DNA from 2 places in the Roseobacter cerffii genome. Region 1 is predicted to be linked to the other one. Evidence: riboswitches for the same ligand, from Rfam matches in the RefSeq annotation. Region 1 holds a riboswitch; the other holds the start of a gene.
The links. A riboswitch is a leader RNA that binds a small molecule or an ion and turns the genes downstream of it on or off. The one in region 1 is predicted to bind cobalamin.

Region 1 (7,806 bases):
GCTGCATGTCAGCTTGCAACTTTCGCCTCGAGTAAGCGTGCGAGGTCAGGCTGCTGAAACCCCGGCCCCTTCAGGACTTTGCCATCGTCCCGCAGAACGGGGCGGCCATCGGCCCCCAGCTTGGACATGTTGGAGGAATGCACCTCTGCCATCGCGTCTTGCTTAAGCTGGTGCAGGCCGAACTCGAGAAACGTGCCGTCGAGCACATACTGGATGTCGCAAAGCGCATCGAGCGCTTCGACCAGATCGCCCGCTTCAACGGCCGCACGCAGTTCGGCAACTTCCTCTTCCAGGATATCGAGCCGCATCTGCGCCCGGTGCTTTGGGATCGTGGGCGCATCCTCGACAGGCACGTCAAACGCCTCGTGCCATTCGCGGACAATCGCAAGGGTGTCGCGCGCCATCAGAAATCCCAATCCTCGTCTTCGGTAGCGACTGCTTTGCCGATGACATAGGACGATCCCGAACCAGAGAAGAAATCGTGGTTCTCACTGTCGGGGCTGAGCGCGGCGAGGATGGCTGGGTTCACCTCGCAGGCGGCATCCGGGAACAGCGCCTCGTAGCCGAGGTTTTGCAGCGCCTTGTTGGCGTTGTAATGAAGGAAGGCTTTGACATCTTCGGTTAGGCCGAGCCCGTCATAGAGTTCCTCGGTATAGCGCGCTTCGATTTCGTAAAGGTCGAACATCAGGGCAAAAGCAAATTCCTTGAGCTCTGTGCGGTCCGCCTCGGGCAGCCTTTCCTGCGCGCGCTGGAATTTGTAGCCGATGTAGTAGCCGTGGATCGCCTCATCGCGAATGATCAGGCGAATGAGGTCAGCCGTGTTCGTGAGCTTTGCACGGCTGGACCAGTACATGGGCAGATAGAAGCCCGAATAGAACAGGAAGCTTTCGAGGAAAACGCTTGCGATCTTGCGCTTCAGTGGGTCACCTGCGCTGTCGTATTTGTCGAGGATCAGCCGCGCTTTTTCCTGCAGATGCGGGTTTTCTTCGGACCAGCGGAAGGCCTCGTCCACCTCTTTGGTCTGGCACAGCGTCGAAAAGACTGACGAATAGCTGCGGGCGTGGACAGATTCCATGAAGGCGATGTTGGTCAGCACAGCCTCTTCATGGGGGGTCTGCACGTCCTTCATCATCGCAGGCGCACCCACGGCGCCCTGGATCGTGTCGAGCAGTGTGAGGCCGGTGAAGACGCGGATGGTGAGCTGCTGTTCTTCCGGGCGGAGCGTCGCCCAGCTTTGCACGTCATTCGACAGCGGCACCTTTTCGGGCAGCCAGAAATTGACCGTGAGCCGGTTCCAGACCTCAAGGTCCTTGTCGTCCTGCAAGCGGTTCCAGTTGATCGCGCGGGGGATGGTGCGGGTCTCGACGATATCCTTCATAGTGTCACCTCAAAGCGTGCAGGAAACGCAGCCTTGCACTTCCGTCCCTTCCAAGGCGGATTGGCGCAGGCGCACGTAGTAGATGGTCTTGATACCCTTCTTCCAGGCCAGGATTTGGGCGCGATTGATATCACGGGTCGTGGCCTCCGCCGGGAAGAAAAGCGTGAGCGACAGGCCTTGGTCCACATGTTCTGTGGCCGCGGCATAGGTTTCGATCAGCGCCTCTGGCCCGATTTCATAGGCGTCGCGGTAGTACTCGAGGTTGTCGTTGTTCATGAAGGCGGCGGGGTAGTAGACGCGGCCGATCTTACCCTCTTTGCGGATTTCGATTTTCGACACGATGGGGTGGATCGAGGAGGTCGAGTTGTTGATGTAGCTGATCGACCCGGTGGGTGGGACAGCTTGAAGGTTCCGATTGTAGAGCCCATCTTTCACCACCGCTGTCTTGAGTGCAGCCCAATCGTCGCGCGTCGGAAGCTCAACACCGAAACGCGCCATGAGTGCGGTGACGGTGTCCGTCTCCGGCAACCAATCGCGGTCGGTGTATTTGTCGAAGAAACTGCCATCTGAGTATTTCGACGTCTCGAAATCCTTGAAGGTCTCGCCCTTTTCCCGCGCTATCGCGTTCGAGGCCCGGATGGCGTGAAAGGCCACGGCGGCAAAGTAGACGCGGGTGAAGTCGATGCCTTCCGGCGAGCCGTAGTGGATGCGTTCCCGCGCCAAGAACCCATGCAAATTCATCTGGCCCAGACCCACAGCATGCGCCTCGTCGTTGCCGCGGCGGATCGAGGGTACGCTATCGATCGCCGACATCTCGGACACAGCGGTCAGTGCGCGAATGGCGCTCTCAACCGTTGCACCGAGGTCCGGACCGTCCATCGTCTTAGCGATGTTCAAAGACCCGAGGTTGCACGAGATATCGGTGCCGAGGTGCTTGTAGCCCAGGTCGTCATTGAACTCGGACGCCTCGTTCACCTGCAGGATTTCGGAACACAAGTTCGACATCGTGATGCGCCCCGAAATTGGGTTCGCGGCGTTCACCGTGTCTTCGAACATGATGTATGGATAGCCGCTTTCGAACTGGATTTCGGCCAACGTCTGGAAGAATTCGCGCGCGTTGATCTTGGACTTGCGGATGCGCTTGTCGTCGACCATCTCGTCGTATTTTTCGGTGATGGAGATGTCGGAGAAGGGCACGCCGTAGACCTTTTCGACGTCGTGGGGCGAGAAGAGGTACATCTCCTCGTTCCGCTTGGCCAATTCAAACGTAACATCCGGGATCACCACGCCAAGGGACAGGGTCTTGATGCGGATCTTTTCGTCTGCGTTTTCGCGCTTGGTGTCGAGGAAGCGCAGAATGTCCGGGTGGTGGGCGTTGAGGTAAACCGCTCCAGCCCCCTGCCGCGCCCCAAGCTGGTTGGCGTAGGAAAAGCTGTCTTCGAGCAATTTCATCACCGGGATCACGCCAGAAGACTGGTTTTCGATCCCTTTGATCGGCGCGCCATGCTCCCGCAGGTTCGTTAGCATTAGGGCTACGCCGCCGCCACGCTTTGAGAGTTGCAGCGACGAGTTGATAGCGCGTCCGATGGACTCCATGTTGTCTTCGATGCGCAGAAGAAAGCAGGAAATCAACTCGCCGCGCGATTTCTTACCTGCGTTCAGGAATGTCGGTGTCGCAGGCTGGAAGCGGCCCGAGATGATCTCTTCCATGAAAGACATCGCCAGCGCCTCGTCACCCCGCGCCAACGCAAGGGCCACCATAACCACCCGGTCCTCATAGCGCTCGAGATAGCGCTGCCCGTCGCGCGTCTTGAGCGTGTAAGAGGTGTAGTATTTGAACGCGCCGAGGAATGTCGGGAACCGGAACTTCTTGGCATAGGCTGCGTCCCAAATGGCGGCGATGAAAGTCTTGGAGTATTGGTTCAGCACCTCTGGTTCATAGTACCCTTCGTCAACGAGATACCCGAGCTTTTCATCCAAGCTGTGAAAGAAGACCGTGTTCTGGTTCACGTGCTGCAGGAAGTACTGCCGCGCAGCCATCCGATCAGCGTCAAACCGGATATTTCCGTCCTCGTCATAGAGATTAAGCATCGCGTTGAGCGCGTGATAGTCGAGCGTCTCATCAAGTGCGCCACTGATCGGGTCGGTCTTCAGGCCGGTATCGAGCATGTCTGCCTCCAAAATGTGTCCAGCCCGGCGCGCACGCGGGCGATATCGGTATCGGTGCCAGCCAGCTCAAATCGGTAGAGCACGGACACATTGCATTTTTTCGCGATTACCTCGCCCGCGAGGGCGAAGGTCGCGCCGAAGTTGCGGTTGCCACCGGCAATGACACCGCGCAGGAGCGCGCGGCGTTGCGGATCGTTGAGAAAGCGGATCACCTGTTTGGGAACCGCACCGCGGCCCTCACCGTCCGCATAGGTCGGGCAGATCAGCACGAAAGGATTTGCCGGGCAGGGCACGCCATCTCCCGCAATCGGGATGCGTTGCGCAGGCAGACCGAGGCCCGCCACGAACCGCGCTGTGTTGCCCGAACGAGAGGAAAAGTAGACGATTTTTGTTTCGGGCCCCGACACTGGATCAGGCCAGTCGGCCGATCAGGTCTGGCCGGAAACCCGCCCAGTGATCCTCGCCCGCGATCACGACCGGGACCTGACGATAGCCCAATTCGGAGACTTGCGTCATCGCCGCGTCGTCTTCGGTCAGGTCTATGACCTCGTAATCAAGACCACGGGCCTCAAGCGCGCGGGTTGTGGCTGTGCACTGCACGCAGGCTGGTTTGGAGTAAACGGTGATGCTCATGGTCTGTCCCTCTGACTATCCCCTATCGCTTCGCTGCTTGAGGGGGTGTTTCTGCCGTTTCTTTGGGGGCAAAGGGGCACGAAGGGACCGCGCACAAGACAGGCGACGGATCACATACGCTCCCCAAGGCCCACCGCCTTTGGTTGTCGTTGTCCATCACGGCAGGTCTCCTGGCTCGCGGGTCGTGGCTCAGCTGGCCTTCCCGGGCATGTACCCAGTGACATCTTCAGCTTTGCTTACCGCTCACAGTTGCGGGGGCAGCGCCGGATTAGGAGGTATGTTCCGCACCGGCTTCCCTGTTGCCTTCCCGAGTCGCCCCGGAAAACCATGACACATCCAATAGGCCTCGAATCGCCCAGCCTGTCAATATGTAGTATACTCAAGCAGCAGCTTTACGAGGTGTTGCGGTCGGGATGTAGTTCAGTACCGGTGCCAGCCAGCGTTCTGCTTCTTCCATATCCATGCCTTTACGCTCCGCGTAGTCGGCGACCTGATCGCGTTCGACCTTGCCGACGCCAAAGTAGTAGCTCTCCGGGTGCCCGATATAGAGACCGGAGACAGAGGACCCCGGCCACATGGCCATGCTGTCCGTCAGGGTGACGCCGGTGGCCGCCTCGGCATCCAGTAAAGAGAACAAAGTGCGCTTTTCGGTATGATCCGGCTGCGCGGGGTAACCTGGAGCAGGGCGGATGCCATCGTAGGGCTCGCCGATCAGGGCCTGTGGGTCGAAGGCTTCGCCCTGAGCGTAGCCCCAGTAGTCCCGCCGCACGCGTTCGTGCAACATCTCGGCCATGGCCTCGGCAAAGCGGTCGGCCAGGGCCTTGACCAGGATGGATCCGTAATTGTCGTTGGCCTTGTCGAGCCGCTCGGCGATCTCAATCTCTTCCGGGCCCGCGGTCACCACAAAACCGCCCACATGATCCGCACCCTTGCCCTCTGGCGCAACGAAATCCGAGAGGGCGAGATTGGGACGATCCCGGCGTTTCGACGTTTGCTGCCGCAAGGTGTGCAGGGTGGCAAGCGTTTCGGATCGGTCACCGCCGGTGAAAAGGCGAATGTCGTCGCCCACCGCATTGGCAGGCCAGAAGCCGACGACCGCGCGAGGTGTAAACCAGCGTTCCGAAATGATCCGCTCGAGCATCTCTTGAGCGTCAGCAAAAAGCGCCCGGGCGGCCTCGCCTTGTCGCTCATCGTCAAGGATCTTTGGGTAAACCCCGCGCATCTCCCAGGTCTGGAAGAAGGGCGTCCAGTCAATGTAACGCGCTATCTCGGCGAGATCCCAATCGTCGACGGTGCGCGTGCCCGTGAAGGACGGGGCAACGGGCGCATAGGCGTCCCAATCCAGCGTCAGTGCGTTTGTGCGTGCGGCGGCCAGGGGCAGACGGTTCTTGGCACGCTCACCGCGTTCGTGCTTCTCGGCGACGTCGGTGTATTCCGCCTGAATGGCGGCGACGTAATCGGATTTCTGCGTCGGGCTAAGCAGTGCGCCGACGACGCCCACCGCGCGGCTGGCATCCGTGACATAGACCGTTTGGCCCTTGGCATAGCGCGGTGCGATCTTGACCGCCGTGTGGACCTTGGACGTTGTCGCGCCCCCGATCAGCAGCGGGATATCGAAGTCCTCTCGCTCCATTTCGGAGGCGAGATGCACCATCTCATCGAGCGACGGCGTGATAAGCCCCGAGAGCCCAATGATGTCCACTCTTTCCTCCCGCGCGACCTCCAGGATCTTTTGCGGCGGGACCATCACGCCCAGGTCCACGATCTCGTAATTGTTGCAAGCAAGGACAACGCCCACGATGTTCTTGCCGATGTCATGCACGTCGCCCTTCACGGTCGCCATCAGGATCTTGCCAGCACTTTCGCGCCCATCACCGCCGTTCTGACGCTTTTCCTCCTCCATGTAAGGCAGCAGCACCGCCACGGCCTGCTTCATCACCCGCGCGGATTTGACGACCTGCGGCAGGAACATCTTGCCCGCCCCAAAAAGGTCGCCCACCACGTTCATCCCCGCCATCAGCGGACCTTCGATGACGTGTAGCGGGCGTTCGGCGGCTTGGCGCGCTTCTTCGGTATCGTCCTCGATGAATTCGGTGATGCCATTCACGAGCGCATGCTCAAGCCGCTTCTCTACGGTCCACGTGCGCCAGGTCAGATCACGCACTTTCTCTTCGCGCCTGTCGCATTTGAAGCGCCCCGCGATCTCAAGCAGGTTCTCAGTCGCTGTCCCCGATTTCGGCGTGCGATTCAGGACCACGTCCTCGCAGGCCTCACGTAGCTCGGGGTCGATCTGATCGTAGACGGCGAGTTGACCCGCGTTCACGATGCCCATGTCCATGCCCGCATTGATAGCATGATATAGAAACACGGCATGCATCGCCTCGCGTACCGGCTCATTGCCGCGGAAGCTGAACGACAGGTTCGAGACGCCGCCCGAGACATGGGTGTGGGGCAGGTTTCGGCGGATCCATCGCGTTGCTTCGATGAAATCAACACCGTAATTGTCATGTTCTTCGATGCCGGTGGCGACGGCAAAGATGTTCGGATCAAAGATGATGTCCTCGGGCGGGAAGCCCATCTCCTCGACGAGGATGCGATAGGCGCGCGCGCAGATCTCGGTCTTGCGCGCGCACGTGTCGGCCTGGCCGTCCTCATCAAACGCCATCACCACGACCGCCGCGCCATAGGCAAGGCAGAGTCCGGCGTGATGACGGAAGGCGTCCTCGCCTTCCTTCAGACTGATGGAGTTCACGACTGGCTTGCCCTGCACGCATTGCAGGCCGGCCTCTATCACCTCCCATTTGGAGCTGTCGATCATGATCGGGACGCGGGCGATGTCCGGCTCTGACGCGATCAGGTTCAGGAACTCGATCATCGCCTGTCTGCTGTCGATCAGCCCCTCGTCCATGTTCACATCAATGATCTGCGCGCCGTTCTCAACCTGATCCCGCGCGACCTCTAAGGCGGTCGCATAATCGCGGTTCACGATCAGTTTGCGGAACCGGGCGGAGCCCGTGACATTCGTCCGCTCGCCCACGTTCACGAAGGGGATGTCCTGGGTCAGCACAAAGGGCTCTAGGCCCGAAAGGCGCAGGTATCGTTCCGTCATGCGGCGACCTTGCCCGCAATGGATCGTGGGTCGAACGGGGCCACAGCCTCGGCAATCGCGCGGATATGATCGGGCGTCGTGCCACAGCAACCGCCCACAACATTAACGATTCCATCGCGGGCAAAGTCTTCAACCTGCGCGGCGGTCTGATCTGGCGTCTCATCATAGGCGCCAAAGGCGTTTGGCAGGCCGGCGTTGGGATAGGCACAGGTCAATGACGTCGCGACGCCCGCGATCTCGGCCATATGGGGGCGCATCGCCTCGGCTCCAAGCGCGCAGTTCAGGCCGACTGTGAACGGACGTGCGTGGGCAACGGAATGCCAAAATGCGGTTGGTGTTTGCCCCGAGAGCGTCCGGCCCGAAGCATCGGTGATGGTTCCCGAAATCATGATGGGCAGGCGCTTGCCTGCCCGCGTGAAGGCCTCAAATGCGGCGAAAATCGCGGCCTTGGCGTTCAGCGTGTCAAAGATCGTCTCGATCAGGATGAGGTCAGACCCACCTGCAATCAGCCCGTCGA
Region 2 (22,158 bases), on a different replicon from region 1:
TTGTAGAGTTGACCTTTTTCAAGGCTTCACACTACGACCTTCAGGGGGACATGGTGAGATGAGGCTTCAAATGGATTCCAAGAAACGGTCAACGCTTTTAACGATCGGAGCCATCATCGCACGGGGCTAGACACGCAAATTAAGAGACCCAAGCCGAAAATGATCATTGGCAGAGAAAGAAGCTGACCCATTGTCATTCCAAAGGACGACCATTGGAGCACATAACCTAAAGGGTGACCTGCTCCCCTGAAACGTCCTCGATTTGAGGTTAGCCTGTTCTCCAACTGAGGAGACAGACGATGAAGAGAAGCCGTTTCAGCGAAGCGCGGATCATTGGCATCCTGAAGGAGCACGAGGCTGGCATGAGCGCGCCCGAACTGTGCCGCAAGCACGGGATCAGCGATGCGACCTTCTACAACTGGCGACGGAAGTATGGCGGCATGGAGGTTGCTGACGCCAAGAGGTTGAAGACGCTAGAAGCCGAGAATGCGAAGCTGAAGAAGATGCTGGCCGAGCAGATGTTGGACGTCGCCACGCTGAAAGAGATGCTCGGAAAAAACTTCTGAGGCCCGGTTCGAGGAGGAAAGCGGTGGACTGAGCCATGAAAGAGAGGAGTTATTCGCAACAGCGGGCCTGTGCCTTGGCCGGAATCGATCCGCGTGTGTATCGGCGCAAAGCGAAGCGTCCGGCTGACACGGAGCTGCGGGCCAGGATGAAGGAACTGGCCTCCGAGCGGCGGCGGTTCGGCTATCGTCGTTTGCACATCCTGCTGAAGCGGGAGGGCTGGGAAGTGAATTGGAAGAAACTCTACCGGCTCTACCGCGAAGAGGGATTAACCGTCCGTAAACGGGGCGGACGCAAGCGGGCGATCGGGACCAGGGCGCCGATGACGATCCCGCAGGGACCGAACCAGAGATGGTCGTTCGACTTCGTGTCGGATGCCCCAGCCGATGGCCGCAGGTTCCGCATCCTGTGTGTCATCGACGACTTCAGCCGAGAATGTCTGGCCACGGTCGTCGATACTTCGCTGTCCGGACACCGCGTCGCCCGTGAACTGGATCGCATCGCCGAGATGCGTGGCTATCCCTGCCTTGTGGTCAGCGACAACGGCACCGAGCTGACATCGAACGCCATGCTCAAATGGCAGGAGGGTCGCCGGGTGGAATGGCACTACATCGCGCCGGGCAAGCCCATGCAGAACGGCTTCGTCGAAAGCTTCAACGGCCGCCTGCGGGACGAGTGCCTGAACGAGTACCTCTTCCCAACCCTGCGCCATGCCCGCCATCTGATTGCGGCATGGCGCGACGACTACAACCACTACCGCCACACTCGAGCCTCGACGGGCTCACACCGCGGGAGTATCACCAAAGGTCAGAAGAGGACCAAACCCTGAGCAGAGCTAGATTATAAACGCGGACTCAAAGGGGAGCAGGTCACGGACGTATCGGACCAAAACTCCCGACGGGACTTTCTATATTATGCCACGGTCGGAACTGGTGCAGTTGCGGTCGGCGCTGCGGTTTGGGCCCTTGCTAACCAGATGAAACCCTCGGCGGACGTCAGAGCGCTGGCATCAATCCGTGTCGACATCTCGGATTTGGCTCCGGGCTCGCAGTTGACCGTCAAATGGCGCGGAAAGCCTGTCTTCATAAGGCATCGGACAGAAGAAGAAGTAGCGCAGGCCTTATCGGAAAAACTGTCCGATCTGCCAGACTCAGATGCCAGAAACCCGAACGCGTCGGCTGATGCGACTGCGGTTGATCAGAACAGGGCTCTCCCTGGGCATGAGGCCTATATCGCTATGATCGGCGTCTGCACACATCTTGGTTGTGTACCTCTTGGCGATGGCGCGGGCGATTTCGGCGGCTGGTTTTGTCCCTGTCACGGGTCCCACTACGATACGGCCGGACGGATCCGCAAAGGACCCGCACCGGAAAATCTGCATATCCCGCCGCTCTCAGTTTTGGAAGGCTTGGTCCTGACCATTGGGTAACGGTCGCGTTTTGGGCCTTTTGCCAGCTTATTCGTGTTTTGCGGGCATTGCTTTTGGCATCCCGACGAATCTAGGTGTCGCTTTCATATAAGCTTCGTACGCCCGACCGTAGCGTTCTTTCATCCAGCTTTCCTCGGCAAGGGGTGCAATGAGTAGAGCGAAGATCGAGGTCGCGCCAACAATAAACGCCGCTGTAGAAGAGGATAGCACGAGCCACCCGAAAATCATGAAGGCATCTGCAACATATTGCGGATTGCGAGAGTAGCGATAAAGGCCGTCTGTCTTTAGCGTTCCCTCGGCACCACCTGTTTGAGCAATTCCGAATCTTCGGACAGCACTCCAAACCACGATATTCGACAAGACGACGATTGGGATGCCCAAACCATATCGCAACCAAGCCGGCAACTCCATTTGGCCCCAGCCAATCACTCCAAGTGCAATGAGTGTCCCAAACAATGCGAAGGTGGGAACCCAAACAAGGACCGGCGTCCAGACACTGTAGGCTTTCGGTGGCCATATTCGTCTCGCAGGATAAGCGATCGACCAAACCAGCGCACCGAGAGTTGCCGCTGCAATCAAAAGACCGATGATGGAGAGCACGGCAGACATCTCAGACCTATTGACCTTGGTGCTTATCATGACCGAACAGTGGAACCTCGGCGTCACAAGCGCCATTGCGTTCGAACTCCAGAGTGGAATGAGCGATACCGAATTCTGCGCCAATTCGCGCTTTGAGCTCTGCCTTGATCTGCTCCAACCGGTCCCATGCGGTGTCTTCAACGACGACATGGGCATCGAGCGCCGGTGCATTCTCTTCCATCTGCCACAAGTGCACATGGTGGACGTCGCGCACGCCATCTGCTTGGCGCAGCGCTGTCACCACTTCTCCTCCGTCAATGTCCGGCGGACTGCCGAGCATGAGCGTCCGGATCGGGCCACCAATCTCAGCGAATGCTAAGTACAGGATGTATATCGCGATCCCAATCGTGATCGCGGGGTCAACCCAACGCATGTCGTAGAGGATAATGAGCGTGCCGCCGACGATCACGGCGACTGAGGCCAAAGCGTCTGAGAGATTGTGCAGGAACAATGCGCGTATGTTTTGGCTACCCTTCTGCATCGAATAGGTCAGCGCTGCCGTCAGGGCGTCGATGACCAGTGCCAGCCCCGCGATGATGACAACTGTCCACCCTTGAACCTCTGGCGGTTCAAACAGGCGGATGCCACCTTCGTAGACCAGGTAAAGACCGATCACGATCAGCGTCGTGTAGTTGATCAAGGCTGCCACGGTCTCGATCCGGCCGTAGCCGAACGTCATCCGCTCATCAGCGGGCCGTCGCGCGATCTTTCGGGCCGCGAAAGCAATGACGAGCGCGGCCATGTCCGAGAAGTTGTGCAGCGCATCCGCGATCAGCGCGAGTGAGCCTGCGAAGATGCCGCCTACGATCTGGGCGACGGTCAGGAGGCCGTTGGCCCAAATCGCTATCGCCACGCGACGGTCCCCGCTTGAGGGATCAAGATGGGCATGGCTGTGGCCATGGTGATCATGCGGCATGGGTCTCTCCCTCATGCTGATGCGCAATTGAGGCGTCGGGTTTCAGACGGCCCGCGCGAAAGGCCCGCACACGCGCGTTCATCCAGTGCCGGATGATGTTGCGATAGAGCCACCCCCGCAAACGACCAAACTTCTGCTCATACTCTGCGTAGAAGGCGTCGGGCGTGTCGAAGGTTCCAAAATCCTGCACGATCCCGGTGTTCTGGATGTAAGTGTCCTGCCCGGTCCATTCGACGGGCGGCGCGCTCAGGCAATCCGTTCCGGCACAGTAGCCGCAGAGGCTATCGCGGTCAGCAAACGTCGATTGCAGAACCTTTAGAAAGCCGCTGTCGAGAATGAAGCCTTCGAGGTTGATCCACTTACCGTCCAGTTCGACCTCGATCCACGAATGCAGGATCTCTTCGGGCGCAATCGGGTAGACCAGTTCCGGCACAACACCGCGCTGAAGACCCTTGTGGATCGTGAACCCGTGGATCCTGCACTTGATGCCCACACCCCGAAGGAGCGCCATAAGCAGCGTGCCCTTGGTATTGCATTGACCATATCCATCGGACAGTACCTCGGACGCTGGAACGTCGTCGGTACGATTATAGCCGAATACGATCTCGTTGCGGACAAAGTCATAGACAGCTCCGATCTTGTCGGTGTCAGTCAAATCATTCCAACCCCTTCCATCGATGAGGCGTGCGATGGAAGCCGCCCCAAAATCCAGGATCGGGGTTGCCGTCAGCAATGGGTCTTTATGTGCCACGATGGGTCTCCTCGAATCTTTCGAGGATGGAGATAATTGCTACAGCTACTGTAGCTTCAAGTAAAAACTTCGAAAAGTCTGCTGCGCTTAGTCAAGCGCCAATCTGATCATGCTCGGTCAGACACTCAGAATGGTCTCTGAGCACTTCAAGGACACGGCATTGCGCGGCATTTCCGCCGCTACATTCCTTCACCATGCGCTTCAATTCCGCACGAAGGGCTTTCAACCGCTCCATCCTCTGCTCAACGAGCTTCAATTGTCGGCGTGCGATTTCATCGGCTTCGTGACAGGGCCGGTCCGGCGCGTCGGATAAATCAAGCAACTCCCGGATCGCGTCGAGCGGAAATCCCAACTGTCTGCTGTGCCGGATAAATGCGAGGCGATCAAGCTCAGCGTCACCATAGCGACGTTGCCCGCCTTCGGTCCGACCAGGTTCGGGCATCAGGCCGATCTGCTCATAATAGCGGATAGTCTGAACCTTGGTGCCGGTTCTCTTCGCAAGAGTCCCAATTGTGAGCATGTCGAAACCCCGTTAATCCTCTAGTGAATGTAGATTTGTCTCACTCGTGGCGCAACCGCGGAAATCACGTTTTGGCGATCTCTGGCGCGCTCTTTAGAAAACCACTTGAACCTACAGTAGCTAGAGGATGTAACCCGGCTCAAAATCAAGAATCAAACAGGCGGAACAACGTGCGTCTTTCAGTTATTCAGAAAGTATTGTGGGGTCTGGCAGGCACAGCGCTTCTTGCCTTTGCGGCCTTCCAGTTTTTTGAACCTTCGACTGACACCGACGCTAACGCTTCTGACCCTGCATTTTATGCTGATTTCGAACTGACCGATCATCGTGGGATGGTACAGACGGATGAGTACTTCGCCGGGCGATGGATGCTCGTCTTTTTTGGCTTTGCAAACTGTCCGGATGTTTGCCCAACGACGCTCGCCGAAGTTGCCGCCGTCATGAAAGACCTGGGAACGGATGCGGAGAAAATACAGCCGATCTTCATCTCGATTGATCCTGAACGCGACACACCAGATGCGCTGGCCGAGTTCGTGCCCTTGTTCAATGCCGGCATCATCGGGCTGACCGGCACGACGGAGCAGATTGCAGAGACGTCCGAGACCTTTCCGATCTTCTTTGAGCGGATCGAAGAGGCCGCCGCGCCAGATGGCTACACAATGGGCCACACATCGCACCTGTTCCTGTTCGATCCCCAAGCGGGATTCGCAGACTCCTGGGCTTACGGTACTCCTGCCGAAGAGATCCTCGCCGATCTAAGAGAGAGGCTCTGATCAAGATGAACCGCATATACGGAGAAACGGCCCTCGGGCTGGCCTGGGCGATCGCTCTCATCGCATCGCTCGCCGTTCTATTCATCGGCGAGGTGCTCGGGCAGACACCTTGCCTGCTCTGTTGGTTCCAACGGGCCTTCATGTTTCCACTGGCCATCGTGCTGGGGCTTGGCCTTTGGTGGCGCGATGATCGCGTGGGGCGGTACGGGGTCGCGCTTGCGATTGGCGGTTCCGCTGTCGCGCTCTGGCATATGGGTCTCTATGTCGGTGTTATCCCGGAACGGATTCAACCCTGCACCGCAAGCGGCCCTTCCTGCACGGACGACAACCAGTTGGTCTTTGGCGTCCCAATCCCGCTGATGGCGCTTGTTGCTTTTGCCGCAATCGCGGCGCTGTCCGCTCTTTCGTTAAAGGACAAACACGCATGAACCGTCGTGGCCTTATTCTCTCTGTAGCAGCCCTAGGTGCCGCCGCTTTCGGCGGAGCAACTTGGTATGTAAACCGCCCTGCCCCGGCATCGGAGACAGAAACCATCGCTCCGGAACGCGCAGAGGCGCTGATCCGGCCATACTCTCCCATTCTTGGTCCGGAGGACGCGCCCGTCACCATCGTCGAGTTCTTCGATCCCGCCTGCGAGGCCTGCCGGGCGTTTCATCCTATTGTGAAGGACATCATGGCTGAGCATGGCGATGCCGTGCGCGTCGTCATCCGCTACACGCCGTTTCACGGTGAGGGCTCGGAAGTAGCCATCCGCGTTCTTGAGGCCGCGCGCATGCAAGGCGTCTTCGAACCTGTATTGGAGGCTGTCCTGCGAGATCAACCACGATGGGCAAGGCACGGCGGTATGCGGCCAGAGTTGCTGATCGGGATAGCAGCATCTGCCGGACTGAATCCGGAGGCAGCGCAGGCGCAACTTCTCGCGCCACAGACAACCGGCGTTCTCAACCAGGATCGAGCAGATGTGGAAGCCGTCGGCGTCCGAGGAACACCTACGTTCTTCGTCAACGGCAAACCGCTCGATCCGTTCGGCGAAGCGGAGTTGCGCCGTTTGGTGGCAGCTGAAGTCGCGGCGGCCAACAGTTGACGCATGAGAAAAAAGGAAAATCAACGTGAAGACAGTAGTCTATGGCCTGATGGCCGCCCTCATGTTCGCATCGGGCGCAGCTGTACCTGCGTTCGCTGGTTCGGAGGACGTTGTCGTCGAAGATGCCTGGGCGCGCGCGTCAATCGGCGTAAACCGTCCGGGGGCCGCGTATATGACAATCCGCAATACAGGCGACGAGGCTGTGACGCTGACCGGTCTCCGCACGGATTTGGCGATGATGCCTGATATTCACCAGACATCCACAAATGCCGAAGGTGTCAGCTCAATGGCCCCCGCAGGCGAGATCGAGATTGCACCGGGTGAAGCTGTGTCGCTGGAACCGGGCGGCCTGCACGCCATGCTGATGCGCTTGCAGCGACCGATGGCCGAGGGAGAAAGCTTCTCTTTGACACTCGACTTCTCGGACGGCGGTGAGATCATGGTCAAGGTTCCAATTCTGAGTATTGCTGCACGCGGTCCAGAGGGCTGATGACCCAGCGCACGGCCCTCAAGTATGCTGCCGCTGGCATTGCAGCGATCAACCTGACACTTGTTGTTGGGTGGTGGCAGGTTGATGGCCCCGGAGCGCCCGAACAGACCGGGTTGCGACCCGTGGCTCTATCCGAAATGGAATTTCGCCTCTCCGATCACGAGGGCAACGAGGTTAGACCCGAAACCTTGATCGGCAGCCCGACGATAGTCTTCTTCGGCTTTACCTATTGCCCGGATGTTTGCCCCACGACGCTGTCGGATATTTCCGGCTGGCTCGATGATTTGGGCGAAGAAACAGAGGGAATGAACGTGGTATTCATCACCGTCGATCCCGAGCGGGATACGGTCGAGGCAATGGCCGAATATGTCAGCTATTTCCATCCTTCGATCCGTGGTTGGACCGGCCCGGAAGGGGAAATCGCGCGTGCGGCACAAGGCTTTCGCGCACGCTATGAGCGGGTGCCGACCGACGGCGGGGATTACACCATGAACCACACTGCCAGCGTTTTCCTGTTCGACGCGGAAGGCCGGTTCACCACCATGATCGACTATCATGAGCCGAGGGAATTCGCGGTGCCGAAAATCCGGCGTGCGCTGAATAAACGAACTGAGGGGGCAACATGAGAATTAGAACAATCGCGGCAGGTTTCGCAATCCTATCGGTGGGCGGGTTGGTAATATTGAACATCTGGTCAAAGGATCCGGTTCCCCCAGGTCTGGCTGCTGCAACCACATGGTCACCACCCCAGCTCACGCTTCCCGCGCCTGTTGAAAGGGAAATACCGCAGTTTTCGCAACCACGGGCGGAGCCCGCAATACCAGTCCTGTCGATGCCACGTCTGGAGGTTGCGATGGCCGATACTTTCTTACCGACGATAGAACCTCCGCTCACCAACTGGTCACGCGAGATCGCCACCGGCGAGACGCTCGACATCGTTCTTGAAGAAGCAGGTCTTTCAGCGACCGATCGTACCGAGGTCGCTCTGGCTCTCGGCGCGGAATATGATCTGAGGCGACTTAGGCCGGGGCACTCGGTCACCGTTGTCTCGACGATGGACGGCAGCCCGCGCAGCGTCGCGCTCTCCGTCGAGGACGGTGTGCGGATCGAGGCGATCTTTGGCGAAGAGTTAGCCACGCAGGTCGTGACCCCGGATCCCGAGTTCATAACATTGGCCGGCGAAGCGGTGATCGACAGCTCGCTTTTCGCCGCGCTCGAAGACGCTCGAATGCCCGCCCGCTTCGCTGTCGATCTGGCACAGATGCTGGGTGGAACCGTTGACTTTCGTCGTGAGATGACCGGCGGAGAAACACTTCGGCTACTGTGGCGTGAGGCCCGTGTTGGCGAGGACAGGATCGGCCAGCCGGAACTGACCTTTGCATCGCTGGAGATCGGCGGCGCACTTTATGAGGTTGTCTGGCCGGAAAACGGAAGTGGTCAGGCCACGATCTACGTCGATGGCACCGTTCTCCGCGTTTTTGCACAGCCTGTCGAAGGGGCGCGATTAAGCTCGGTATTTGGCCGCCGTACGCACCCGGTCTACGGCAATGTCCGGATGCACACAGGTGTCGATTTCGCGGCGGCAAGCGGAACGCCGGTTCGAGCGACGGCACCGGGACGGGTCAGCTTTATCGGCTGGCGGGGCGGCTATGGTCGCGTAGTCGAAATCGCCCACGGCTCGGACACCATGACTCGCTATGCGCATCTCAGCGCCGTGCCGGAGGGTCTGGCACAAGGCCAACGCGTTGCAGCGGGGGATGTGATCGGCCGCGTCGGCGCGACTGGCACGGCGACAGGTCCGAACCTGCACTACGAAGTCCTCGTGGATGGGCGCCCTACTGACCCCCTCTCTGACGACAGACTTGCCGAAGCGGCTGAGAGCGAAGCGGATGATACAGCCGCGCGATTGCGTCTGGCCGAGGCGCGCGCGCTTCTGAATGAAAACCTCGGCAGCGAGATTGCCGAAACGACAACCGAAAGGCTCTGACCCATGAAACGCATGACCCAAGCTCTTGCCATCACGCTCGCCCTGTTACCAGCGGCGCAGGCTCTCGCGGAGGCAACCCCAATTGACGTCCGCAAGACCAATGGATGCGGTTGCTGTTTGTCCTGGATGAATCATCTCGAAGAGAACGGCTTCGCACCAACAGGTCAGGACATGTTTGGTGGCCTTCTCGTTCGCTTCAAGCTCGACAACGGAGTTCCGCAGCGCATGGTCTCCTGCCACACCGCGCTCGTCGAAGGTTACGTGATCGAAGGCCATGTCCCGGCCGCTGACATCCACCGCCTTCTCAATGAGCGACCGGACGCCGTCGGCCTCGCCGTTCCGGGGATGCCCTATGGCTCGCCCGGCATGGGGCCAGAAGACGACCGCGAGGCCTACGACGTATACTTGATCCACGAGGATGGTTCGACTTCGGTCTATGCGAGCTATCCAGAAAGCTGAGCACGTTCAGGATGGGTCATATGTGTCTGACAATCCACGGCGCAAACTTCGCGCTGATTGCCGACGTCTGGGTTGGGTGACGCAATGCGTGCGTTCAAAGGAGAACCAGCCATCGGGGTCCTTGCCGCCCTCATAGCTTTCGTGGTCGATCAGGTCACGAAGGCTATCGTCGTATCAAATGCGAGCGTCTTGAATGCCGGGGTGTCGGTGGTCCCAGGGTTCGATCTTAGTTCCACCGCAACGATGGCGTGACCTTTGGACTTCTCGGAGGTGCGCCGTGGTGGAGCCTTGTGGTCCTTGCACTCGCCATCTGTGCTTGGCTCGCTGCCATGATGCTTCGCACACGGAACCGCATCGAAGCAATTGCCTACGGTTCGATCATCGGAGGCGCGCTCGGCAATGTTGTGGACCGCCTCAGGTTCCGGGCCGTGACGGATTTCCTCGATTTCTACCTTGGCTCCGCGCACTGGCCGGCCTTCAACATGGCGGACATTTTTGTAGTCGGCGGTGTCGGGTTGCTTCTGCTCGCGCCGATGTTGTGGAATGGGTGTCGGACCGAACCGCGGAGGTGATTTGACGGCAGTCTATTGACTGGACGGTGTCAAACTTTCGCTATGCTCTGGTTCGAAAAATTGAAGTCCAAGAGAGCCGCTCCATTGACGAAGCCAATGAATTTGTGCCTAGCTATTTTTCGCGGTGATCGAGTGTTTAGGGCGCTCGATTGAAAAGGGAACGGGGTGAGAAACCTCGGCTGCCCCTGCAACTGTAAGCGGCGAGCAAGCCCGAAACTGCACCACTGACACATGTGTTGGGAAGGTCCGGGGGCGCGTTGAACCGCGAGCCAGGAGACCTGCCGCCAACGCAACGCCGAAAGTTCGGCACTAAATGTCGTCAGGAAGGACGGCAAGGAGACTTGATATGCACATTGAACCCGGCGTCGTGGACGGCGCAAAAATGGTCCTCGCTTATGGCACAGCAGCCGCTGCAGGGGGTTACTCCCTCAAACTTGCAGCCGACGACCTGAAATCACACTCGGCTGTCTCATTTGGCGTCCGCAGCGTTCTTGCTGTCGCAGCGGTTTTTCTGTTTTTCGAAGTCTTCCCGCACTTTGCCGTTGGCATCTCGGAAGTTCACTTCATTCTAGGGACAACTATTCTGCTACTTCTTGGCGCTGGACCAGCAGCGGTCGGCTTAGCAGGCGGTTTGCTAGTCCAAGGTATGTTCTTCGCGCCAACCGACATGCCCATGTTCTTTGTCAACGTCACCACGTTGCTCTTCCCGCTCTTCGCCATTGACGCTTTGGCCAAGCGCATCATTCCGGAACAGAAGGCTTTTGTTGACTGCAACTACAGTGAAGTCCTCAAGCTGTCTTTCGCCTACCAAGGTGGCGTGATCGCATGGGTCGCTTTCTGGGCACTATATGGTCAGGGCTTTGGTGCTGAAAACATGTCTGCTGTGGCCAGCTTCGGAGCGGCCTATTTGCTCGTTGTGCTGGTGGAACCAGTGGCTGACTTGGCCGTCCTTGCGGGAGCAAAATTGCTGCGCGACACCAAGCAACGCGGTCTGTTCACACAACGGTTGTTTAGTCCAGCGTAACCCTAAATGAAAATCCTGCGGCTGGTCGACTGACCAGCCTCAGCCTTCTTGGGTAGTATTGCCAATAGCTTTTTCGAAGGCAGCCAGCGTTTCGTCGCTCACATGATGTTCGATGCCTTCCGCATCACGTTCTGCAGTTTCCTCGTCGATTCCGAGGCTTAGAAGGAATGCAACCACAATCCGGTGCCGTCTACGACAGGCCTCGGCCAACGCCCGGCCCTGCTCAGTCAGAAAAATTGCGCGGTAGCGCTCACGCTGCACCAAACCTGCCGATTTCAATCGCGAGATGTTCTTCGTGACGGTTGGGGGCTTCACACCCAATCGTTCGGCAATTTCGACAGGACGCGCTTCTCCTCGGGTTTCAATCAACTCCGCAATCAGCTCGACGTAATCCTCTGCCATCTCGCTTTCATGCGCTTGGCGCACGATCGCAAAACCTTCCGCCTGCGCTTCCGGAGCCCGTTCCACGGGTTGAATGGTTTCACTGTCATGTGATTGCGGCTTCGTCATATCCGGACTTTGCCTTCTCCCTGAACAATTGACAACTTGTTTGCTTTGGGTAGATAATTTAGACACGGCTAACTTTTAGACTGGAGGCCATAGTGATTGGAAAGTTCTTTGGCTTGCTGGCTGCGGCGTGGATTGGTGTAATCGGCGCACTTGGGCCAGCCCATGCAACGCCGGCAAGGGAAGCCCCTTGGTTGCCAGAGGCGGCCGCTTACCGGCTCACGCTGTTTCTGGGCAATCTGGAGCCAATCCCCTGGGGCCAGGTCGAAGCTGCCTGGTCCGATCCATATCACAACTCAGAGTTTCCCTTGGGCGCGCTTGCATGGTTGAACGCGAAGAGTGACATCGGTGCGGAACCCGTGCTGGACGCGATTGCGCGACGAGATCGTCAGGCCCTTTTCGAAGCCTCGACGCAAACAATCGCGCACAGAATCGAAGAGGAGTTGGACCGCGCGCTCAACGCGGACGATCCAGCCACCGCGAAGCAGGCCGTACAAACCGCGCGCGAACTCTACCGCGCTTTTGCAGATGGCGTCGCCGCAGCCGACGCCGAGGCCGCGCGCCAAATTGGCCGTGCATGGCTGGAGCTAAACAACAGCACAGGCTCCGCCGGAGTCCTTGGCGCAGGAGCGACACCTGCTGACCGAGAAGCGATGAACGCTGCACGGATAACCATCTCACGCTATCTCGCTGAGAATTACCTGCTAGGCGACTTCGACCCAAGGCCACAGCTTACTCCATTGCCTGAAACGGCCATACTTAGTGGTCGCGACATCGACTTACCGCCGAGCCTTCCACCGGGGGCGGATATCTTTGATCAGGACCCTTTACCGCTGCTTGTCCTCAACTTCGAGGAACAGGGAATCGACGAGACGGACTTGCCGCTCATCGCCTACGGCGACATGCTCTTCGACAGTGCCCAGATATTCGGTGGACCCGCGCAGGATCTTGGGATCGCGTGTTCGACCTGCCACAATCGGTCGGACATCAATCAGCGGCTCTTCATTCCGGGTGCCAGTCATCAGCCCGGTGCCGTCGATGTCGACGGCGCCTTCTTCAATCCGATTTTCAACGACCGGCGTGACGATCCGCTCGATATTCCCAGCCTGCGCGGCCTGCGGTTTACCGGACCCTATGGCCGGGACGGTCGGTTTGCATCACTGCGCGACTTTACGCGCAATGTGATCGTCAACGAATTTGCTGGCGCGGAACCAACACCCTTCATGCTGGATGCACTGGTCGCCTATATGCAGGAATTCGATTTTCTTCCAAATGCCATGCTGACAACGGACGGCCAGTTGACCGAGGCCGCCACAGATGCGGCGGTGCGCGGGGAAATCCTTTTCAACCAAAACTTCGAGGGGCTCGGCGACCGGTCCTGTGCCAGCTGCCATGTGCCAAGCGGCAACTTCCTGGACCGGCAGGCGCATGATATCGGATCGGTTGCTCCGGGCTATTCGGGCGCGCGCTCAGGTGCCCTCGATACGCCCACGCTTCTTGGAACGGTCTATACCGCACCTTACTTTCACGATGGTTCGCTGCCGACACTTGCCAGTGTCGTGGACTGGTTCAACGACACAAAATCGCTTGGCCTCACGGAGGCTGACCAAGCAGACCTGACCGCCTATCTCGAAACCATCGGCGCAGCGGACGAACCCTATGAGGCCTTCGATGCCGAGAATACGCCCTTCCGGCTCGCTTTCGCTGAACTGACGACATTCGCGTCGACGCTGGACACGCTGCTACCCCGCCGGGACGCAGAACACATCCTTCTCTTGGTCGACACAGTCGGGGCGGACCTTGCGGCTGACGCAAGTACAATGTCCAATCTATCTGCTCGCCCGGACGTCTATGCGCTTGCCGAGCGGTTGAACCAGGTTGGCGCGGCCGTGCGCGCAGTGGACTGGGACACCGCAGAGGCAAACTGGACGGCATTCAAGGCCGAGGCCCTGACACTCGAAGCGAGGGCATTTTGATGCAAGTCCGTTTGAATCGCAGATCATTGCTGGCCCTGTCTGCCGCGGGTGCGTTGTCTCTGGGAACACCTCTTACGGCCCAAGAGACGAGCCTACGCCTCGCATTCATACCGCAAGAAAATCCGGACAAGTTGCTTGGCGACATTGCGGCGATCACCGATTGGCTCGCCGATCAAATCGGTGTTCCAGTCGAGGGTTTTGTGACGATCGATCACGCTGCAGCCGTCGAAGCGCTTCGCAACGGCGACGCCGATATCTCGTTCATGGGCGCCCTGCCCTTCGTGCTGGCCGAGGCCGAGATCGGTGCGGTACCGCTCCTGTCCGAAGTCTACCGTGACGCACCAAGCTATACAGGTCGCATCTTCGTGCGCCGCGACAGCGGGATCGAGACGCTTGCCAATCTCCGTGACAAAGACATTGCGTTCGCTGATCCCATTTCGGAGTCGGGTTACCTCTATCCCCTTGCCGAATTCGTAGACGCAGGTTTGATCGCTGCACCGAACGATGCAGACGCGTTTTTTGGCCGCGTGTTTTTTGCAGGTGGCTATCAGCAGGCCATGCAGGCGATGGCCGAGGGCCTTGTCGACGCCGCGGGCGCGAGCCAGTACGCCGATCTCCTACTCAGCCCCGAACAACAAGCCCAGGTGACCTGGATCGCAGAAAGCGATGCGATCCCCAGCCATGTGGTTATCGCGCGACCCGGACTCGATGCAGGGCTTCGCGCGCGATTTGTCGACGCGATGTTGCAGCTTAACGCGCCGGAAAACCGCGACCTTCTCCGCTATCTCTATGGACCTGATGGATATGTCAGAGCGGATACAGCCAACTATGAAGGGGTGCGCGCCATGGCGCGGCGCTATGGGCTGCTGGGATGACATCCGCCTTTCAAATTGATGATCTCAGCTACGCTCATCCGGGTGCAGAACTTCGTGCGTTGGAGCATGTCTCTCTTGCTGCGCCTGAAGGCGAGAGTATTGCTTTGCTGGGTCCGTCCGGTGCGGGCAAGACCACATTGCTGACTTTGCTCGATGGGCGACTTCGCGGCTGGCGCGGTCGCGCGGCAGTACTGGGGGCACCCCTTGACCCCGATCATCCGCCCGCACGCGCCCGACGGCCCGACACCGGCTTCGTGTTCCAGGAATTTGCCTTGGTCGAGCGCTCTTCGGTGCTGCGCAACGTACTGAACGGACGCCTTGGCCGCATGTCGCCGTTGCGCGCGGTCCTTTGGAGGCCCACCTCTAGAGACTTCGAACTTGCGCGATCCGCCCTGGCGGATTGCGGCATCGCGGATCTGGCAGAGCGCCGGGTCGATAGCCTCAGCGGAGGGCAACGGCAACGCGTTGCCATAGCGCGCTGTCTTGCACAGGAACCTCGCCTAGTCCTTGCTGACGAACCGATCAGCAACCTCGATCCTGCACGCGCGACCGAGATCCTGACTTTGCTGACCGGAGCGGTACGTGCGCGGGGTGCGAGCGTGATGTTCTCGTCACACCAGCCAGACCTCGCCCGACGCTTTGCGGATCGTATTCTAGGCATGCGGGATGGGCGGATTGCTTTTGACGTCGCGGTTAACGACCTGAGTGAAACCGCAACGGCCGAGCTTTATCGCGAGGCTGGGATCCCTTCCGGTACCGGCCTCAGGGCGGTCAGCTGATGAGGTCGCGCGGGTTGGGCAGTTTTGCTGCCGGCGTCCTCATTGCTGGCGCGATCCTTTGGTCCTTTCTGACGACCGACGTCGAACTGTCGCGTCTCTTGTCAGCAGGCCCCCGGATTGCCGACTTCCTCGGCCGTATGGTGCCGCCCGATACAACCGTCATGAATGAAATCGTGAAAGGTAGCGCCGAAACATTGCGCATCGCGATCCTGGGGTCCTTGGGCGCGGTGTTTCTCTCCGTACCGCTCGGGATACTCGCATCCGAAACAATGGTTTCCTCGGTTGTCTTTCGTCCCGTCCGCACCTTGCTTGCCCTCATTCGCGCGGTCCCGCTGATCCTTGTCGCTATGCTCATGGTGGGCGCTGTTGGGCTTGGCCCTCTGCCTGGCATCATCGCGGTTGCCATTCACGCGACCGGCATGCTCGCAAAGTTCTATGCCGAAGCGATCGACAGTGTATCCCGCGCGCCGATTGCAGCACTGGAAAGTGCTGGCGCGGGACCGCTAGCGCGACTCAGGCACGCAATCTGGCCGCAAATGGCACCCGTCGTCGCGCGCGACACGATCTTTCGGTTCGAACTAAACCTGCGCGAGTCGCTGATCCTGGGCATCGTCGGTGCAGGTGGGATTGGGTTCTACATCCAGACGTATGTGCGGTCGTTTCAGTACGACAAGGCGGCAAGCGTGACCTTGGCCGTGATCGCCATGGTAATCACCATCGAGGCAATCAACGTGGCGCTCAGACGGCGGTTTGCGTAAACCAACTCAGCGAAAACCGATCCGAGGCCTTCGGTTTAAGCGTAGATATCGATGGGTGTCCCGTCCTTGACCATGGCGTAGATGTCTTCGATCTCCCGGTCGGTGACCGAAATGCATCCTGCTGTCCAATCCCGCTTGTCCGTAGGATCAATACCTGGGCGTGGTCCACCGTGAATGAAGATATCGCCGCCGGGCGAACGACCCTGCGCCCTTGCAAATGCGATGTCCGCCTCGTTGGGGTACGAGATCCCAATGGAAAGATGAAACAGGCTTTCAGGATTTCGCCTGTCAATTACATAGGAGCCTTCTGGTGTGCGCCCGTCCCCTTCAAACTGCTTATGACCTTCGGGTGCAAAGCCGAGGCCCATTGGGAAAGTTCGCAATACGCGCTCATTACCATCGAGTACAAGCAAGCGCTGACCCTTGTATAATCGCAAACGGGTCACCTCTGGCCCGCGATACGTACGAAACTTGCTGGCGCATCCGGCCAAAAAAGTGGCCATGAAGCCAGCGAGAAACAGACGTCGTTTCATAGGAACTGCTCGGCTTGTCCTTCATTATTAATCATCTGAATACCACGAAAAGTCAGTTGAACATAGGTGTATCAGACCCTGCCAGGACGAATTCCGGAAGCCAGGTGATCAGTTTTGGCCACCACGCCAGCAGTGCAATGAGCAAAACTTCGATTACAACGAGTGGTGCGGCACCCCTGTAGATGTCCGCGAGATTTACGCTCGGAGGCGCTGCCATCTTAGCAAAAAACAAGGCATAGCCGAAGGGAGGCGTCAGAAATGACGTCTGGAGGGCGAGAGCGATGAGGCCGGCCAGCCATACTTGCGAAAAGTACTCCGACCCAACATGATCAGAGAAATCCAACTGCCCGAATACGGGCAGCAATATCGGCAGAAGCACGAGGAGAATTTCGATCCAGTCGAAGACGAACCCCAGTACAAGGATAATGCCGAGCAACAACGTCAGCGTCATCCAACGACCCATCTCAAATCCAGTGATCCACTCCAGCAAGACTTCCCGGCCATCCAGGAGATTGAAGCTGAGCGAGAATATCGCTGCGCCAACGACAATAAAAAATACCATGGATGTCATGGATGCAGTCTGCACAATTGTCTTGTTGAGACGATCCAGCGTCATGCGACCACGAAACGCCATGACCAACAGGCTGCCAAAAACGCCGATACCTGCGGCCTCCGAAAGCGTCGCGATCCCGCCTACGATGCTGAGAGGGATGGCCGCAATGACAGCTATGGCGATCATCACAGAGAGGACATCGCGAGTCGTTGGCTTATCGGCAGCTGGCAGAGAGACATCGATGGTTTTGCGAAGTGTGGCTCCGAAGTAGATTGAAAAGAGCGAAACAAGGAGAAGGACCGGCACGACAAGAGCTGTGTACATTAATGCAATTTTTAGCTGAAAAACGTTAGAGACGAAGAACAGCAAAACAGCCGGCGGAAAGACGACACCAAGCGCACCTGAGGCCGCCACTGCCGATCCCGCTACCGAGGCCGAATACCCCGATCGCAACATTGGCGCATAGGCCACCAACGCGACTGTCACGACAGATGCTCCGATGACGCCAGCGGCAGGCGCAAGGATAAGGCCGATAAGCAAAGTCGCGATTGCATATCGCCCTGGTACCGATTTCAGAACATGACCCAATGTCCTAAACAAGGTCGCGGCAATACCACTGGCATTCAACACCAACCCCAGAAAGATCAGCAGTGGCACACTGGTGAATTGTACGCCTTCATTTGTCAGAATGCCGCGCACCCGCAGATAGATCAGGCCCAGATGGCCAAAATCGGTAACGCCTATCCAGACGGCCGCAATGAAGGCCAGAAATCCAGTTGCGGTGAGTACAAGCGCAACCGGAAATCCGCTGAATACTCCAAGGCCCAAGAGCCCCAGCATGGTAACCGTCAGAAACTCAGTCTCCATGGGGATGGTCTTCTTAAGAGAGCGGTGCGATTTGGTCGCGCCGCCCTCGAAGGAAAGCGATATTCCGTGAACTCACGACAAGACCGGCGAGACCGAGAAGTGCAGGACCGGCCACAGCGGCGAGGCGCCGCACCCAGATGTCCAGCTCTGCGTACTTGGTTGTCCGCATCAAACCGTCCCATCCATAGTAAGTAAGAATGACCGCGAGAGGTAGGAGCACGAAAAGACAGCCACCTAGTTCGATCCAGGCCAGGAATCGTTGCGTCCAGTTTCGCCGAAAGACGTCCACACGGACATGGCCGTCTCGGAGATAGGTAAATCCAAATGTCATGAATATCAGGATGAATAATATTGATGTAGAAAGGTCCGGAAGAATCGCTGACACTCCGAGTTGCAATTTGCGGTCGAGCATTTGAAGCCCAGTGAAGAACGCAATTGGGACGACCGTAAGCCAGGCAGTCACGACCCCTGCGGCACGGATGAACGCCTCCGTTCGTTCAAGTAATCGCACTTTTCCCTCCTTACCCCTCTTCGGAGGCTTACTAGTGGCCGTGGGCGATCGCTCCGCTGGCCATGTTTTCCCCAATTGTCTGCCCACCGCGCGGGTCAGAGGTGTGGTGCTTGGTTTTGAGTAGGCGCAACGCATTTGCTACCACCAGCAGCGACACGCCAACGTCTGCGGCAATGGCCCCCCACATCGATGCCATCCCAAACGCGGTCGCCACCACGAAAACGGCCTTGGTTGCCAACGAGATTGCGATGTTTTGACGGATGATCGACATCGCACGGCGGGAATGGCTGATGAGCCAAGGCACCCTGCCAATGTCATCGGTCATTAGGGCAATGTCCGCCGTCTCGATCGCCGCATCTGAGCCAACTGCGCCCATCGCGATGGCATAATGCGCCCGTGCCATGGCGGGGGCATCGTTTACCCCATCGCCGATCATGGCAACCATATCGTGCGCTTCGACAAGTTCTTCGATGGCCGTCACCTTGTCCTCGGGCAGAAGCTCTGCGCGTATTTCGTCGATGCCGACCTCTGCCGCGACTGCACGTGCAGTGCGTTCGTTGTCGCCTGTCAGCATGACGATGGTGTTCACACCCTGGGCGTGCAGACGTGCCACGATTTCCTTGGCGTCGGAGCGGATGCGGTCACGCAGTTCCAGAATACCCGTCACCCCGGTTTCATCACCTACAGCTACCAGCGTGCTGCCGGCCCCTTCGATCCGATCCCGGAGGTCTGTCGGAATGGCCATACCAAACCCTTTTTCCTCCGCAAACCGGTCGGAACCGAGCCAGACCGCGCGGTCCCCTACCCTGCCCTCAAGCCCGCGCCCCGGCACGGTCCGCGTGTCCTCTGCCGCGGATACGTCAAGACCGTCGGCCTCTGCTCGTGCAAGGATGGCGCGCGCGAGAGGGTGGGAGGATCGCGCTTCGAGCGCCGCCGCCAAGCTCATCAGATCCTGCGTCGATGCATTCCCGAGCGGATACACTGCGGCCACTTCCGGTTCGCCCATGGTGATCGTACCGGTCTTATCCATCGCCAAGGCTGAGGTGCGCCCCGGTGCTTCAACATAGGCGCCGCCCTTGATGAGCACCCCGGCGCGGGCCGAGGCTGTGAGCGCGGCGACGATGGAGACGGGCGTCGAAATGACCAGCGCACAGGGACAGGCGATCACCAGAAGGACAAGGGCGTTGTAAAACCAGTAATCCCAGGCCCCACCAAAGACGAGCGGTGGCAGCACCGCGATGGCGATGGCGAGCGCCATCACGATGGGCGTGTAGACACGCGCAAATTTCGTCACCCACTGCTCCACGGGTGCGCGGCGGGCGTTGGCGTCACCCACCATGCGAATAATCTTGGCGAGCACCGTGTCCGAGGCTGCCTTGGTGGCGCGCACAGTCAAAGTGCCTTCACCATTGATCGTACCCGCGTAAACCTCGTCGCCCACGTCCTTTGGTACCAGCGCGCTTTCTCCGGTGATTGGGGCCTGGTCGACAGCTCCTGCCCCATCCACAACCTCACCATCCAACGGGATGCGGTCGCCGCCGCGCACCACGAAATGAGCGTTGATGGAAACGGCAGACGCGGGAACATCCGCTTCCGAACCGTCTTCGTAAACAACCCTCGCTGTCGGTGGCGCGAGGTCGAGCAAAGCCGAGACAGCGTTCCTTGCGCGTCCGACACTCCAGCTTTCAAGGTAAAGCGAGAGAGAGAAAAAGAACGCGACCGTTGCCGCCTCGAAGAACTCGCCGAGGCCGATGGCCCCGGCAACTGCGACAACCATCAGGAGATTCATGTCGGGCGATGCGCGCCGCGCAGATGACCACGCCTTCGGGGCCACAAGCCATACGCCGGCCAGGATCGCGATAGCAAAAAGACTCGCTTCGACCAAAGGCATCGCTGCCTCGCCATGGCCGGAAAAGAGACCAATCGCACCACCCATGCCCGTTTCCGCGATGTGATACAGAAACCCCGCCGCCCAGAAGCCACCGCTCAGCAGGGTGAACAGGCGCTGACGGGCCAGATGCGCGAGTTGACCCTCTGATGCGTTCTCGGCATCCCAGGGCTTCGCACTCATACCCGTGGTCGCAACCAGTTGGGTGATCTCACTGTCTGACGCTGCCTTGGCGCTTTCGAGTATGATCATACGTCCGTTGATGACATCGAACGCCAGGTGTTCCACCCCGCCGACTTTCGGTCCGACGACCTTGTTAAGGATCGCCACCTCTTCTGCGCAATCGAGACCGCTGACCTGAAAACTCCGGCCCGCCCCATTTTGTGGCAGGGCTCCAGACTCTTCGTTTGAAGGGCTCCCGCCACAGCAGGCATGTTCGCTTACACATGTTTCCGATTTGGCTCCATCAGCTGAGTGTACTTCAGGTGCCACAGTTTCTGAGTCGGCAGTCATTCACTGTCTCCAGAATCATTGTTTGACTGGACCGTAACCCCTACAGTCGCTAGAGGTTCAAGATGTATTTTGGCTCGTGTAGACTTCTCAGTGTAAAGGGCAGGCTCGTCTACCAAGAACCAATCGACGAGAATGCGATCGGCGCAGAAAGGTGACAAGAAACTTATGCAAATTCAGAAATATGTCAGACGACTTGGACCTGCGCTTATCGGGGCTCTACTGCTTGGCGCATGTGACACAACGGGTCAGAACGCAACCCAAAACATCGGCAATCTGCCAGAGGCTGTCCTAGAGTTGGCTGGCCCAGGTCAAAACCTTGCGACAGCCCGGTTCCGCGAAGAGGACGGATGCTACTGGTACGAACACAACGGACCTGTTGAAAAGACCTTGCTCCCGCTCAGAACAGCTGGTGGTAACCCCATTTGCGTTGCGCGGGAGGGCTGACCGCTCTCCAGCGAAACTCAGCTCTCGTCCAAAGCCGGGAGACAGTAAAGCAGGATACATTCGCAAACGCTAGCTCCCGGAAACAACGCTCTGTTCGGCAGAATACAGGTATGCTGTCGATCCGATCGCGACATTTGGATAGAGATCATTGATATGCGCCATAACCATGCGCACACATCCCGAGCTTGCGCGACCCCCGATTGACCTTGGCTGAGGCGACCCGTGGATGCGAAGATAAGTGTCTCGATTGCCGACGTAGAGATAGAGCGCGCGCGATCCGAGCGCATTCGTCGGTCCCGGCTCCATCCCATCCGCAAATTCTGCGTATTCAGGATTTCGTTCGATCATGGATGCCGTGGGCGTCCAGTGTGGCCATTCGACCTTCCGCCGAATGGTGTAGGTTCCCGGTTCGTAGAGATTTCCGCGCGCGATAGCCACGCCATACCGCATCGCGGTGCCACCTTCTTCAATGTGATAGAGATAGCGAGCGACCGCATCAACGTGGATATCACCTGGCACAAGGCCGTCTTTCGCAGCAACACGTTGAGGCAGAAAACGGGGATGCAGACCCCACGGGTTCGATGTCGCCGGGTCATAATTGGCTGGTGTTACCCGAGAATCCCATGACGCTTTTTGGCTGGCCGTTGGCCAGCTTTTTGCCAACACGGGGCTTGCCAACGGCGCCGAGAACAATGCGGCGCTCGTTGAAATGAAATGACGTCGTGTCAGCATTAATCGTACTCCAGCTT

Region 2: it holds a riboswitch for cobalamin, as region 1 does, so the genes downstream of both, ACVC7O_RS22710 (energy-coupling factor ABC transporter permease) here and nrdH (glutaredoxin-like protein NrdH) in region 1, are expected to answer to the same signal.

The regions. Positions count from the first base shown of each region.
Region 1 covers NZ_JBTBYJ010000003.1:114,880-122,685, forward strand. Annotated here, with positions in the region: gene ACVC7O_RS22275 (pyrophosphohydrolase domain-containing protein) at 9-404, opposite strand; gene nrdF (class 1b ribonucleoside-diphosphate reductase subunit beta) at 404-1,378, opposite strand; gene nrdE (class 1b ribonucleoside-diphosphate reductase subunit alpha) at 1,388-3,547, opposite strand; gene nrdI (class Ib ribonucleoside-diphosphate reductase assembly flavoprotein NrdI) at 3,529-3,933, opposite strand; gene nrdH (glutaredoxin-like protein NrdH) at 3,959-4,180, opposite strand; cobalamin riboswitch at 4,324-4,525, opposite strand; gene metH (methionine synthase) at 4,560-7,289, opposite strand; gene ACVC7O_RS22305 (homocysteine S-methyltransferase family protein) at 7,286-7,806, opposite strand, start outside.
Region 2 covers NZ_JBTBYJ010000004.1:58,452-80,609, forward strand. Annotated here, with positions in the region: partial or broken gene ACVC7O_RS22640 (IS3 family transposase) at 300-1,410, shown strand; partial or broken gene petA (ubiquinol-cytochrome c reductase iron-sulfur subunit) at 1,457-1,993, shown strand; gene ACVC7O_RS22650 (methyltransferase family protein) at 2,021-2,602, opposite strand; gene ACVC7O_RS22655 (cation diffusion facilitator family transporter) at 2,610-3,548, opposite strand; gene ACVC7O_RS22660 (transglutaminase-like domain-containing protein) at 3,538-4,299, opposite strand; gene ACVC7O_RS22665 (MerR family transcriptional regulator) at 4,391-4,819, opposite strand; gene ACVC7O_RS22670 (SCO family protein) at 5,026-5,589, shown strand; gene ACVC7O_RS22675 (disulfide bond formation protein B) at 5,595-6,017, shown strand; gene ACVC7O_RS22680 (DsbA family protein) at 6,014-6,673, shown strand; gene ACVC7O_RS22685 (copper chaperone PCu(A)C) at 6,735-7,163, shown strand; gene ACVC7O_RS22690 (SCO family protein) at 7,163-7,789, shown strand; gene ACVC7O_RS22695 (M23 family metallopeptidase) at 7,996-9,150, shown strand; gene ACVC7O_RS22700 (DUF411 domain-containing protein) at 9,154-9,609, shown strand; partial or broken gene lspA (signal peptidase II) at 9,694-10,181, shown strand; cobalamin riboswitch at 10,287-10,481, shown strand; gene ACVC7O_RS22710 (energy-coupling factor ABC transporter permease) at 10,528-11,205, shown strand; gene mntR (manganese-binding transcriptional regulator MntR) at 11,245-11,715, opposite strand; gene ACVC7O_RS22720 (cytochrome c peroxidase) at 11,808-13,688, shown strand; gene ACVC7O_RS22725 (phosphate/phosphite/phosphonate ABC transporter substrate-binding protein) at 13,688-14,563, shown strand; gene ACVC7O_RS22730 (phosphonate ABC transporter ATP-binding protein) at 14,560-15,342, shown strand; gene phnE (phosphonate ABC transporter, permease protein PhnE) at 15,342-16,100, shown strand; gene ACVC7O_RS22740 (L,D-transpeptidase family protein) at 16,136-16,633, opposite strand; gene ACVC7O_RS22745 (TRAP transporter large permease subunit) at 16,686-18,053, opposite strand; gene ACVC7O_RS22750 (TRAP transporter small permease subunit) at 18,067-18,699, opposite strand; gene ACVC7O_RS22755 (heavy metal translocating P-type ATPase) at 18,596-20,965, opposite strand; gene ACVC7O_RS22760 (hypothetical protein) at 21,131-21,409, shown strand; gene ACVC7O_RS22765 (L,D-transpeptidase) at 21,479-22,141, opposite strand.